Regions from separate parts of the Arthrobacter pasteuri genome, predicted to be linked through region 3. Evidence: riboswitches for the same ligand, from Rfam matches in the RefSeq annotation. Region 3 holds a riboswitch; each other region holds the start of a gene.
What was found. Region 3 has a riboswitch for cyclic di-AMP ahead of ACX80H_RS02795 (NlpC/P60 family protein). Riboswitches for the same ligand answer to the same signal wherever they lie in the genome.
Positions count from the first base shown of each region.

Region 1: linked by a shared signal. The riboswitch ahead of ACX80H_RS13025 (NlpC/P60 family protein) and the one ahead of ACX80H_RS02795 (NlpC/P60 family protein) in region 3 are both predicted to bind cyclic di-AMP.
Region 2: linked by a shared signal. The riboswitch ahead of ACX80H_RS13880 (LysM peptidoglycan-binding domain-containing protein) and the one ahead of ACX80H_RS02795 (NlpC/P60 family protein) in region 3 are both predicted to bind cyclic di-AMP.

Region 1 is NZ_JBTNDO010000002.1:416,104-419,988, forward strand. Features, by position in the region: gene ACX80H_RS13010 (DUF6457 domain-containing protein) at 1-32, opposite strand, end outside; gene mobA (molybdenum cofactor guanylyltransferase) at 50-655, opposite strand; gene ACX80H_RS13020 (HNH endonuclease) at 652-1,149, opposite strand; gene ACX80H_RS13025 (NlpC/P60 family protein) at 1,369-2,274, opposite strand; cyclic di-AMP (ydaO/yuaA leader) riboswitch at 2,280-2,457, opposite strand; gene ACX80H_RS13030 (iron-dependent transcriptional repressor DtxR) at 2,569-3,267, opposite strand; gene serC (phosphoserine transaminase) at 3,521-3,885, shown strand, end outside.
Region 2 is NZ_JBTNDO010000003.1:144,887-148,771, reverse strand. Features, by position in the region: gene sfnG (dimethylsulfone monooxygenase SfnG) at 1-693, opposite strand, end outside; SAM riboswitch class I at 699-802, opposite strand; gene ACX80H_RS13885 (hypothetical protein) at 902-1,132, shown strand; cyclic di-AMP (ydaO/yuaA leader) riboswitch at 1,268-1,449, shown strand; gene ACX80H_RS13880 (LysM peptidoglycan-binding domain-containing protein) at 1,453-2,412, shown strand; gene acs (acetate--CoA ligase) at 2,504-3,885, opposite strand, start outside.
Region 3 is NZ_JBTNDO010000001.1:581,770-585,654, reverse strand. Features, by position in the region: gene rnc (ribonuclease III) at 1-306, shown strand, start outside; gene mutM (bifunctional DNA-formamidopyrimidine glycosylase/DNA-(apurinic or apyrimidinic site) lyase) at 307-1,281, shown strand; cyclic di-AMP (ydaO/yuaA leader) riboswitch at 1,423-1,601, shown strand; gene ACX80H_RS02795 (NlpC/P60 family protein) at 1,604-2,500, shown strand; gene ACX80H_RS02790 (NAD-dependent epimerase/dehydratase family protein) at 2,608-3,576, opposite strand; gene ACX80H_RS02785 (alpha/beta fold hydrolase) at 3,573-3,885, opposite strand, start outside.

The sequences.
Region 1 (3,885 bases), on a different contig from region 3:
CAGTCGTGCAGCAGCTTGTTCCGATCGTCCATGGGCCCTCCGGGCGTTACTAGGGGACGTCGATTCCCAGCGCTCGGGCATCGTTCCAGGTGTCGACGTCGTGCGTTGTGCCCGGCGCAACCGGGACTGGTCTTGTCTTCACACTAGCAAGGAGGCTGCGCATGGACAGGTTGTCGGCAGGTCCGTGCGCGAGGACGGCGTCGATGGCGGCCGCGAGGTCGGCGCTCCGGTACAGCGCGGCCAGCGGCTGTTCACGCCCGTCGTCGACCGCGACCAGGGACTCCGGTGCTCCCGCGGCAGCCTCCCGGAGCAGCACCTCGAGAAGGACGGCGATGCGGGGCATGTCGCAGGCGACGACGGCGCACCACGGCGCCCTTCGTCCTGGTCCCGCCCGGAATCCGGCGACGACCGCCGCTGCCGGTCCCGCGAAAGCGGGTTCCTCCCGCACGAACACTGCCGCAGGGGGAAGCCGTCCGGCGTCGTCGGGCTCCGGCCCCACGACCGTCAGGCGCCCGGCGCAGGCGAGGGCTGCGCAGGTGCGCTGGAGCAGGGTCGTGCCCTCCAGGACCAGTCCGGCCTTCGGCACGCCGCCGAGCCGGGAGGACCTGCCACCCGCGAGGACCACGGCGTCGAACTCCGGTACGTCGAGGATCACGCAGCGGTCTCGCTGAGGAACTCGTTCCATTGCGGCGCCGGCTTCTCGAGCTCGCGGATCTGCCACTGCGGTCCCCGCGGAGGCATCGGCACGATGCGCAGCTTCCAGCCGAGGCTGCCGAGGGTCTTGTCCCCCTTGGCGTTGTTGCACTTCAGGCAGCAGGCCACGAGGTTCTCCCAGGTGTCCCCTCCGCCCCTGGAGCGCGGCAGGACATGGTCGATGGTCGAGGCGGTCTTGCCGCAATAGGCGCACAGGTGGTTGTCGCGACGCAGCACCCCCCGCCGCGTGGCTGTCAGGTCGTGGCGGTACGGGATCTTCACGTAGCGGTTGAGGAGGATCACCGAGGGTCTCCCGAGGATCTCGGTGGGGCCGACGACCGGTTCGCCGTCCTCGGCGACGACGCTCGCCTTCCCCGTGAGCACAAGCACCAGCGCCCGGCGGAATGTGATGACCGCAAGTGGTTCATACCCAGCATTCAGAACAAGAGTGCGCATGCGTTGGCCTCATTGCTGACCTGTTCCCCGCAACCGGTTGCCATCCCGGGTACGGGAGAAGAGCTTCGGATTGACACTGCAAGGGTAAGCCGGAGACCCGCCTGCGGCGAACCCCGGCCGGGCGGGCTTGACGTACCGCACCCGGGCTCCTCCTGCGACCGCTTAAACGCAGGAAACCGGCACAGCGTGCCGGTTCCCTGATCCTGGTGCGTGCGGTGATCAGCCGCCGACGCGGATGTACACGCCACCCGAGCCGAGCTCGGCCGGTGCGATCACCGTGGTGTTGCCGTTGAATCCACCGTGGACGGCCTGGCCGCCACCGATGTAGACAGCGATGTGGGCTGCGCCCATGCCGCCGTCGGCGTAGTAGATGAGGTCGCCCGGGATGGCCTCGCCGGCGCTCACGGTGCGGCCCAGGGAGAGGTAGCCTGCCGGCCAGCCGTGGAAGTTGATGCCGGCAGCGGCGAGGGAGTTGCTGGCCAGGCGCGTGCAGTCCTGCATGACGCCGAGCTGGCCCTTGGCAGCGGCGGCGATCGTCGCGGCGACACCAGAGGAGACCGCAGGGGCGGGAGCAGGTGCGGGTGCGGGAGCAGGTGCGGGTGCGGGAGCAGGTGCAGGGGCGGGGGCAGGTGCAGGGGCAGCTGCGGGAGCCGGCGCGGGAGCAGCGACGGCCTGGACGGCAGCGGCAGCCTGGACGGCGGGAGCCGGAGCTGCGGGAGCCTTCACGACGGGAGCGGGAGCGGCGGGAGCCTCAGCAGCAGGAGCCTCGACGACGGGAGCCGGAGCGACGGGGGCTTCGACGACCGGGGCCTTCTTGGCGACGACCGGCTTGGCGTGGACCTTCACCGCGGTCCTGTTGAAGGACACGACGGTCTTGGACGACGCGACGACGGCCTGGCGGGCCGAGGGAAGGGTGATGCTGGAGGATGCGACGTCGCGCTGCGGCTGGAGATCGGCGGCGTTGGCTGCAACTCCGCTGGTCAGCACGAGGCCGGAAGCCGCGGCGATGACGGCGGCCTGGCGGCCGACCGATCCTGCGTTCGACGCTACTGCGGCGGAAAGAGCGGTCAGCGGGTTGGCGTTCTGGGGCGCGCGGTGGCGGCCCAGCAAAGAGCTGGTGGACACGTTGGATTACCTCTCCCAACGCCTGCGAGGTGAGCTGTCGGATTCGGATGGGAGTCACCCGGCCGCTGCGGTAACAGCGACTTCACCCCAAGGATTTCTCGAAAGAAACCCGAAACTTGGTTCCCCCGCCTCTGCCATGCGATGGTGCGGACGGACCTCGAGCAATGGCAGAGCTAGGCGATTTGCAGGAGGGTGCCGGATCTAGAGCGAATTTGGCACGAAATGAACCGTACAACACGAATGCCGGTTATGTCACATTCTGGTCACAGAATGGTGTGTTATTGGTGACGGCGGTTACGCCGCGATGGATACGAACACGTGGGACGCCACCTCGGGAGGTAGTTCCAGCGCTCCCTCGACGCCGGGCACGCGCACGGAGACGTACCCTCCGACGGACTCGAGGTTCAGCTGCGCGCCCGGGCGCAGTCCGCCCTCGTCGAGCTGCGTGAGGAGTTCCGGATCCACCTGGATCGGCTCGGCCAGCCGCACGAGCGTGACCTGCTTCTCGGGCGAGTACGTGCCCATCGCGGAGAGCAGCGTGACGACGCCGTCGGTGAACAGCTCGGACTGGACGCCGCCGATGGCCTCGAGCCCCGGGATCGGGTTGCCGTAGGGAGATTCGGAGGGCTTTCCGAGGAGTTCGTAGAGCCGGCGCTCCACGCGCTCGCTCATGACGTGCTCCCAGCGGCAGGCCTCGTCGTGGACGTAGGCCCAGTCGAGTCCGATGACGTCGCTCAGGAGCCGCTCCGCGAGGCGGTGCTTCCTCATGACCCCGGTGGCCCTGCGGCGCCCCAGTTCGGTCAGTTCGAGGTGCCGGTCGCCGGAGACGACCACGAGTCCGTCGCGTTCCATGCGGCCGATGGTCTGGGAGACGGTCGGACCCGAGTGGCGAAGCCGCTCGGCGATGCGGGCGCGGAGGGCAACGATGTTCTCTTCCTCGAGCTCAAGGATGGTCCGCAGGTACATCTCGGTGGTGTCGATGAGGTCCGTCATGCGGTTCAGCTCCTTGGTGCGGTGAGGTCGCGCGGCTGGAATGCCTCACGCCGGTGGGGGTGCCACGGCCGGCACAGCCAGCTCCGCCCCACGCCTCCCAAGGTTAACCCATGGCGCGACGCGCCCGGCAATCAGCCAGGAGCCGCCGCCGGCCGGCGCAGGGGTGTCCCGCTCCGGCGTTCACAAATGGAGGGCCGACCGCCGCTGGGGCAGAATGAGGGCGATACCCGCCACCGACACAGCTGGAGCGACCATGAGCGACCTGCCCCGCATCCCCGAACACCTGCTGCCCGCGGACGGGCGTTTCGGCGCAGGTCCGTCGAAGGTGCGAAGCGGGCAGATCGACGCACTGGTGGCCGCCGGGCCGTCGCTGCTGGGGACCTCCCACCGCCAGGCTCCCGTCCGCAACCTGGTGGGGCGGGTGCGTGAGGGGCTCAGCACCTTCTTCGGCGCCCCCGAGGGGTACGAGGTGGTCCTCGGCGTCGGCGGGTCGACCGCGTTCTGGGACGTGGCGGCGTTCGGCCTCGTCGAACGGAAGGCGCAGCACCTCTCCTTCGGCGAGTTCGGTTCGAAGTTCGCCTCCGCGACTGACAAGGCGCCGTTCCTCGACGCATCGAG
Region 2 (3,885 bases), on a different contig from region 3:
CGCCTGGACGCCGGCGATGTTGTCCTTGAATCCCTCGAGGTCCTTGCCGTTGGAGAAGTACCAGTCGGCCACGCGGCCCGCGGTGGCCTGGGCCGCCGTCGAGTTCCCGCCGAAGAAGACCTCGGGGTGGGGGCGCCCCGGAACGTCCACGGGAGCCGGACTCAGGGTGAAGTCGTTGATGTTGTAGTACTTGCCCGCCTGGCTGTAGCCCTCCTCCGTCCAGAGCCCGCGCAGCACACGGATGAACTCCTCGGTGCGGACGTAGCGCTCGTCGTGCTCGAGCCATTCGAGGCCGAAGTTGGTGAACTCGTCCTTCAGCCAGCCGGAGACGATGTTGACGGCGGCGCGGCCGTTCGAGATGTGGTCGGCGGTGATGATGTACTTCGCGAGCACACCGGGGTGCCACATGCCCGGGTGGACGGCGGCGATCACCTTCAGCTTCTCGGTGGCCGCCAGCAGGGCGAGGGAGAACGACGTCGCCTCGTGCTGCTTGTCCGCGCCGTAGGACGCGGCGTAGCGGGTCTGGGAGAGGGCGTACTCGAAGCCGGCGTCCTCGGCGATGCGAGCGAGCTTCTTGTTGTAGTCGAAGTCCCAGCTGGTGCGCTGCTCGATGGTCGAGACCACCAGGCCACCGCTGACGTTGGGGACCCAGTAGGCGAACTTGAGGGGCGTGGAAAGGTCGGCGATGCTCATGGTTTCCTCCATCGGTCTGGCAGTAGCACCCTAATGTCGCCGCGATGGTGCGGGGCCAGGGTTGCTGCGGCGTCAGTGAGCCAGATCTCTCAGCCGCTCGGGATGGTCACGTCGAGTGTGACACCGGGGCGCCGCAGATCCAAACAATATGTCGCCCAGTGGCAGGGATGCATCACCGGGTGTGAGCTCTCCTGCCTAGGGTGGAGGAATGGATAGCTGGAAGTCCGCGGGACGCACGCAGGAACGCAAGCTCTGGAACACGCTCTTCTGCGTCGGTGTCGTGCTGACCGTCACCCTGGGGAGCAGCATCCTGCTGGTCGCGGGCAGTGCCGGGTCGGCGGCCTCCGCCTGGTTCTATGTGCAGCAGTGGGTGCTGCTGGCTCTCAGTGCGGGCGGTACGGTCCTCGCCTTCCGTCGCTGGCGGTCCCTCCGCGCGTAGGGCACGGGCCGTCATGCCGCGCATAGGGTACGGGCCGTTATGCAAATGTGACAAACGCGGGGAGCGCTGGGTATCGTCGTCGCGTGCCTCCGTTCATAGGAGGCCCTCCCGGATGGATTGCCGAGCCCTGCCGCCGAACGGGATACGCACATCACCGAGGCGGGGACGGGGGAACCACAGTTCCACCGGGCGCGCAGGACCACCTGTCAGCGTCCTCGGGGTTAAGTCGTATCGCATCACCAACCGTTGATGCCCACGGCCGGGTGACTCCCATCCGAACCCGACAGCTCACCCCGCAGGCATGGGAGAGGTATACATCCATGTCACGAAAGACTTCCCCGGCGCGCCACCGTGCCGACATCGACGGCAACATCGCGCTGACGGGCCTGTCCCGCGCAGCGAAGGCCCACGCCACCGCCGTCGGCCGTCCGATCGCCATCGTCGCCGTCACCTCGGGCCTCGCGCTCGGCGCGGTGGGCACCGCCCACGCCGGTGAATACTCCGACCAGCGCACGGCCTCGGTTCCCGCTGCTGCCGCTGCGTCGGTCGTACCGACCCCTGCACCGGCTCCGGCACCCGCCGCTTCACCTGCCGTATCGGGCGCCATCCACACCGTCGTCGGCGGCGACACCCTCGGCGCGATCTCGGCCGCCTACGGGGTGGACCTGACTGCGGTCCTCGCAGCCAACGGCCTCTTGCTCACATCGGTGATCTTCCCGGGCGACAGCATCGCCATCCCGACCGGAGGCGGAGCGCAGGCCCCGGCGCAGACCGTGTCTGTTCCCGTCGTGTCCGTTCCCGTGGCCAACGCTGCGGCAGCGGTCACCCAGCAGGCACCCGCTATCGCCCCGGCAGCGCCGGTCCAGCAGGCCGCAGCCGTTGCGCCGGCCTCGGTCGCCGCTGCCCCCGCATCGAGCGTGTACCTCGCCTCGGCGGACATCACCCCGATCGCTTCCTCCAGCGGCGTCGCCGGCACCCTTGTGGCGTCGGCCCAGGCGCAGCTCTCAGCGGGCGCGATCCAGGACTGCACCGTGCTGGTCGAGAAGGCGCTGCGTGCCGCCGGCATCTCCGTGGGCGACCTCGGCCCGTCGCAGTTCTTCCAGTTCGGCTCCACCGTGGCGACCCCGGCCCCCGGCGACATCGTCATCACGGCCGGGCACGTGGCCATCTATGTCGGCGGTGGCCAGGTCATCAGCAGCGGCATGAACGGCTCGAACCTCACCATGCAGCACCCCCTCTCGGACCTCCCGGGGGCATCCTTCGTTCGGGTAGCGGGCTAGTACCGGAACGGACCATACGCGGGAAGCGGCAGGTGCTTGGACGGGGCGCCTGCCGCTTCCTCTTTTAACGCGGGCCGGTCTTCGACGCGGGTCAGCGCCTGCCGGCCAGGACGTCCTGGATGCCGGGAATGCAGCCCTCGTTCTGCAGCGAGGTGGTGTCCCCGAGCGGGGTGCCCTCGTACAGCTGCGTCAGCAGGCGACGCATGATCTTCCCCGACCTCGTCTTGGGCACGTCCGGCACGACGACGACGGCCGAGGGCCGCGCGATCGGTCCGATGGCCTCCGCGACATGCGCGCGCAGCGTGGCCGACACGTCCGTGTCCGGATCCGCGCCCGGCGCCAGCACCACGAAGGCCGCGATGGCGTGGCCCGTCAGCGGGTCGGGGACCGGACAGGCTCCGGCTTCGGTCACGAGCGGGTGCGCCACGAGCGCCGACTCGATCTCGATCGTGGAGAGGCGGTGGCCGGAGACGTTGATGACGTCGTCCACGCGCCCCAGGATCCAGGTGTCGCCGTCGTCGTCGTACCGCGCGCCGTCGCCGGCGAGGAACCAGCCCTGCGCGGCGAATTTCCGCCAGTAGGAGTCGAGGTAGCGCTGCGGGTTGCCCCAGACGGTGCGCGCCATGGCCGGGCCGTGGCGGTCCACGACGATCAGGCCCTGTACCCCGGGACGCACCTGCCGGCCTTCCTCGTCGACGATCCGGGTGCTGACCCCCGGGAGGGGGCGCGCGGCGCAGCCGGGCTTGAAGTCGGTGTCCGTGGGGCTGGGTGAGAGGACCGTGGCCCCGGTCTCGGACTGCCACCACGTGTCGACGACGGGAACCTCGTCGCGGCCGAGGTTCCTCCGGAACCAGCGCCACGCCTCGGGGTTCACCGCCTCACCGACCGTCCCCAGGACGCGGATGCTGGAGAGGTCGTAGGAGGACGGGACGCCGTCGGGGAACCAGCCCATCAGTGACCGGACCAGGGTGGGCGCCGTGTAGTAGCTGGTGACGCCGTAGCGTTCGATGATCTCGAAGTGGCGGCCGGGATGCGGTGTGTTCGGGGTGCCCTCGAAGATGACCTGCGTGGCGCCGTTGGACAGCGGCCCGTACAGCTCGTACGTGTGCGCCGTGACCCACGCGAGGTCGGCGGTGCACCAGTGGACGTCCCGGTCCCGCAGCGACGGATCGGGATTGCTGAAGAGGTGCTCGAAGCTCCACGACGCCTGGGTGAGGTAGCCCCCCGAGGTGTGCACCAGCCCCTTCGGCTTCCCGGTCGTACCGGAGGTGTACATGATGAACAGCGGCGTCTCGGCGTCGAAAGCTTCCGGCTCGTGGTGCGCGGGAGCGGTGTCGACGACGTCGTGCCACCACACGTCGCGCCCCTCGGTCCAGCTGACGTCGGAGCCGGTACGGCGCACCACGAGGACGTACTCGATGCTGTTCGTACCCGCCACCGCGGCGTCGGCATTGGCCTTCACCGGGACGGCGG
Region 3 (3,885 bases):
CTGCGGGACTCCGCGGTCCTCGGAGAGGGCACCGACTGGAAGACCCGTATCCAGGAGACCGCCGCCGCCCGTCGCCTGGGGCTGATCGACTACCAGGTCGAAGGGACCGGCCCCGACCACGCCCGTACCTTCACGGCGCGCCTGGTGATCGGCGGCGTCGACTACGGATCCGGCTGCGGGCACTCCAAGAAGGAAGCGGAGCAGGCTGCGGCGGCCGAGTCCTGGCGACTCCTTGCGGACGCATCCGGGGTTCCTGCGGACGTCAGGCCCGACGCGGTCGGCGGGTCCGCCGCGGACAGGGCCTGAGTGCCTGAACTCCCCGAGGTCGAGGTGGTACGCCGGGGCCTGGCGCGCTGGGTGACCGGGCGGACCGTCGAGGACGTCGACGTCCTCGACGCGCGATCGCTTCGACGGCATGTCCACGGGGTCGAGGATTTCCGCGGCAACGTCACGGGCGCCCGCGTGACGGACGTCGTCCGCCGCGGGAAGTTCCTCTGGATGATCCTCGAGGATCCGGACGGCCCCTCCAGCGCTCCCTCCAGTGCTCCTTCCACCGCCCTCATGGCCCACCTCGGGATGAGTGGGCAGCTGCTCATCGAGGAGCCCGACGCGCCGCTGGAGAAGCACCTGAAGGTGCGGCTGAGACTGTCCGCCGCAACCGATGCGGACGGCACTCCGCTTCCGGCAGACCTGCGCTTCGTGGACCAACGGATCTTCGGCGGTATGTTCGTGACGGACCTCGAGCGGACGACCGATGGCCGGCCGGGCGGGCTCGGGGGCGGAAGCCTCCCGTTCATACCCCGGCAGGCCGCGCACATCGCCCGCGATCCCCTCGACCCCGCGTTCTCCACGGAGTCCTTTCACCGCCGGCTCCGGGAGCGGAGGACAAGCCTCAAGCGCGCACTCCTCGACCAGGGCCTCATCTCGGGCATCGGGAACATCTACGCCGACGAGGCCCTGTGGGCGGCGAGGATGCACTACGCGCGTCCCACCGACACCCTCCGCCGGCCGGACACCCTCCGCGTCGTCGAGGCGGTCACGACCGTGATGCGGCGGGCCCTAGAGGCCGGCGGCACCAGTTTCGACTCGCTGTACGTCAACGTCAACGGAGCGTCCGGCTACTTCGCGCGCGATCTGGAAGCCTACGGGCGTGCCGGGCAGCCCTGCCGCCGGTGCCTGTCGGAGGGCCGGACGACCCTCCTGCGACGGGAGGCCTTCATGAACCGGTCGTCCTTCCTCTGCCCCGTCTGCCAGCCAAGACCGCGCAACGCGCGATCCTAGCCGAGGCCCCGGAACCCCGTCGTCGTGCGGGGTTCGTGACCCAAACGTGACAAGACGCGTCCGACCGCGTACGGTTAAGCCCGCGCCCGGTCCACCACGGACGGGCGCCCATCCTCGCACTGCCTAACCCTGTCGATGAGGATGGACCGTTCGCTCAACACGTTCGACAGGGGCGGGGGAACCAATAGCGGACTCACCTGAGAGTCCTTGGGGTTAAGACGCGCGTAGACCAGCACCGGGGGCGGTGGTCTACGGGAAACGCGTCCGGATGTCCCATCCGAACCCGACAGCTAACTTCGTAGGCATTGGGAAAGGCAACAGCATGTCCAAGAAGAACACTTCCGCGCGCCACCGGGCAGTCCCCACGCGCACCAACCCCCTCGTCACCGCATCCCGCGCGGTCAGCGCCTCTGCTTCGGTGGCCGGCAAGCCCGCCGCCGTCGTCGTTGCCGCATCCGGCATCATGCTCGGTGCAGCGCTTCCGGCAAGCGCCGCCGGCGAGATCAGCGTCCAGTCCACCAGCACCCAGCCGGCAGCGGCGACCACCGCTGCGGCAGGTACCTACACCGTCCAGGCCGGGGACACCCTCGGCAGCATCGCAGCAGCCCACGGCGTGAGCCTCCAGGCCGTCTTCACGGCCAACGGCCTCGGGTACAGCTCGGTCATCTACCCCGGCCAGTCGATCTCCCTCGGCGGTTCCGCTGCACCCCAGCAGTACTCCGTCCAGTCCGCAGCCATCCTCGCGGCCCCCGCAGCCGCACCGGTCGCTGCTCCCGTAGCCGCTCCGGTCGCTGCTCCCGTAGCCGCTCCGGTCGCTGCTCCCGCAGCTGCTCCGGCAGGCAACTCGACGGGCCTCAGCACGCAGGCCGCAGCCTTCACGCCGGTAGCGACCAGCGGCATCACCGCGACCGCGATGCAGGGCCTCGGCTCGGCATACGTCTACGGCGGCACCTCCTTCGGCGCCTGGGACTGCTCCGGCTTCGTGCAGTGGGTCTACGCACAGAACGGCGTCAGCCTGCCGCGCACCACCTGGTCGCAGTTCGCGGCCCTGACGCCCACCAGCAACCCCCAGCCGGGCGACCTGGTGAGCCAGAACGGCGGCAGCCACGTCGGTATCTACCTCGGCAACGGCGAGATGATCAGCGCGCTCAACCCCTCGCAGGGAACGCTCGTGCACTCGGTCAACGCCATGTCGGTGGACGGCTACTACACGCGATAACCCTGCACCGGCCCTGCGCCGGTACCAGGACGATACGAAGGAAGGGCGGGATGCACAGCATCCCGCCCTTCCCTGTCTGTTCCGTCGGTCGGTTCCTGGTGCCGGGGTCAGCCGCGGTAGTGCGCCGCGAGCCGCTCGAGGCCCTCCTCGATGCTGACGGACGGCTGCCAGTCCAGCACCGCCCGCGTGTGCCGCTGGTCGAACCAGTGCGCCGTGGAGAGCTGTTCGGCCAGGAAGCGGGTCATGGGAGGCTCCTCCGCGCGTCCGAGTGCTAACCATGCCCGTTCGATGACCGCACCCGCGCCCCGGGCCAGTGGCCCCGGCACCGACCATGCGGGGGGACGGACGCCGCCGGAGCGGCAGATGCCGCCCAGCAACTCCGCGATGGGGCGCGGCTCGCCGTTCGTGACCACGAACGCCTGCCCCTGTGCAGCCTGCATGCGGTGGAGGCAGGCGACGATGGCCGACGCCGCGTTGTCCACGTAGGTGGTGTCGATGAGTGCGGTGCCGCCGTCGAGCAGCGGCAGGCGACCGTGCCGGGCCCGCTCGAGGACGCGTTCGACGAGCTGTGTGTCGCCCGGTCCCCACACGATGTGCGGCCGCACCGCCGCCACGCGGAACTCCGGCGTCGAGCGTGCGAGGGCGAGCAGCTCCGCCGCCGCCTTGGTCCGTGCATAGTGTCCGCGCGCGTACTCCGGGTCCGCGGGGCCGGCCGGAGCGCCCACCAGCGACGTCCCGTCGTGGGCGACGGACGGGGAGGAGACGTACACGACGTCGGTGGCGCCGGCCTCCTGCGCGGCGTCGAGCAGGAGCCGGGTCCCCTCCACGTTCGTGCAGTCGAACTCGGCCGGCGTCCCGGTGAAGGAGACCTTCGCGGCGAGATGGATGACGGCGTCGCAGCCCCGTACCGCAGCCGCGACCGCCCCGGCGTCCCCGATCGAGCCCAGGAGCTCCTCGACCCCGTCGATGCCGGACGGACGGCGCTGGAAGCACCGCACATCGGAACCGGCGGCCAGGAGGTGTTCCGCGACGGCCCGGCCCAGCATGCCGCTGGCCCCCGTCACGAGGACGGTCACAGGGATCCTGCCCGTCCGCCCGACAGGAAGCGGCCGCTCCACGCCGCGACGCGGGTCCGGTCGATCTTGGCATTGTGGCGGATGTCGACCGGGAGTGCGGGCACGGCGAGAACGGCCGCGAGGTCCACGCCGAGCTCCCGAGCAGCCACCCGGGCAGCTGCCGCGAGCCGGGGGTCTGCCAGACGGGGGCGCCGTCCTGCCGTCTCCGCCTCGAGGACCGCCACGACGGCCTGGGTGCCCGTGGGTCCGACGCCCACGACGGCGGCGAGGTGCACTCCGTCGAGTTCCTCCAGCGCCTGCTCGAGCCCG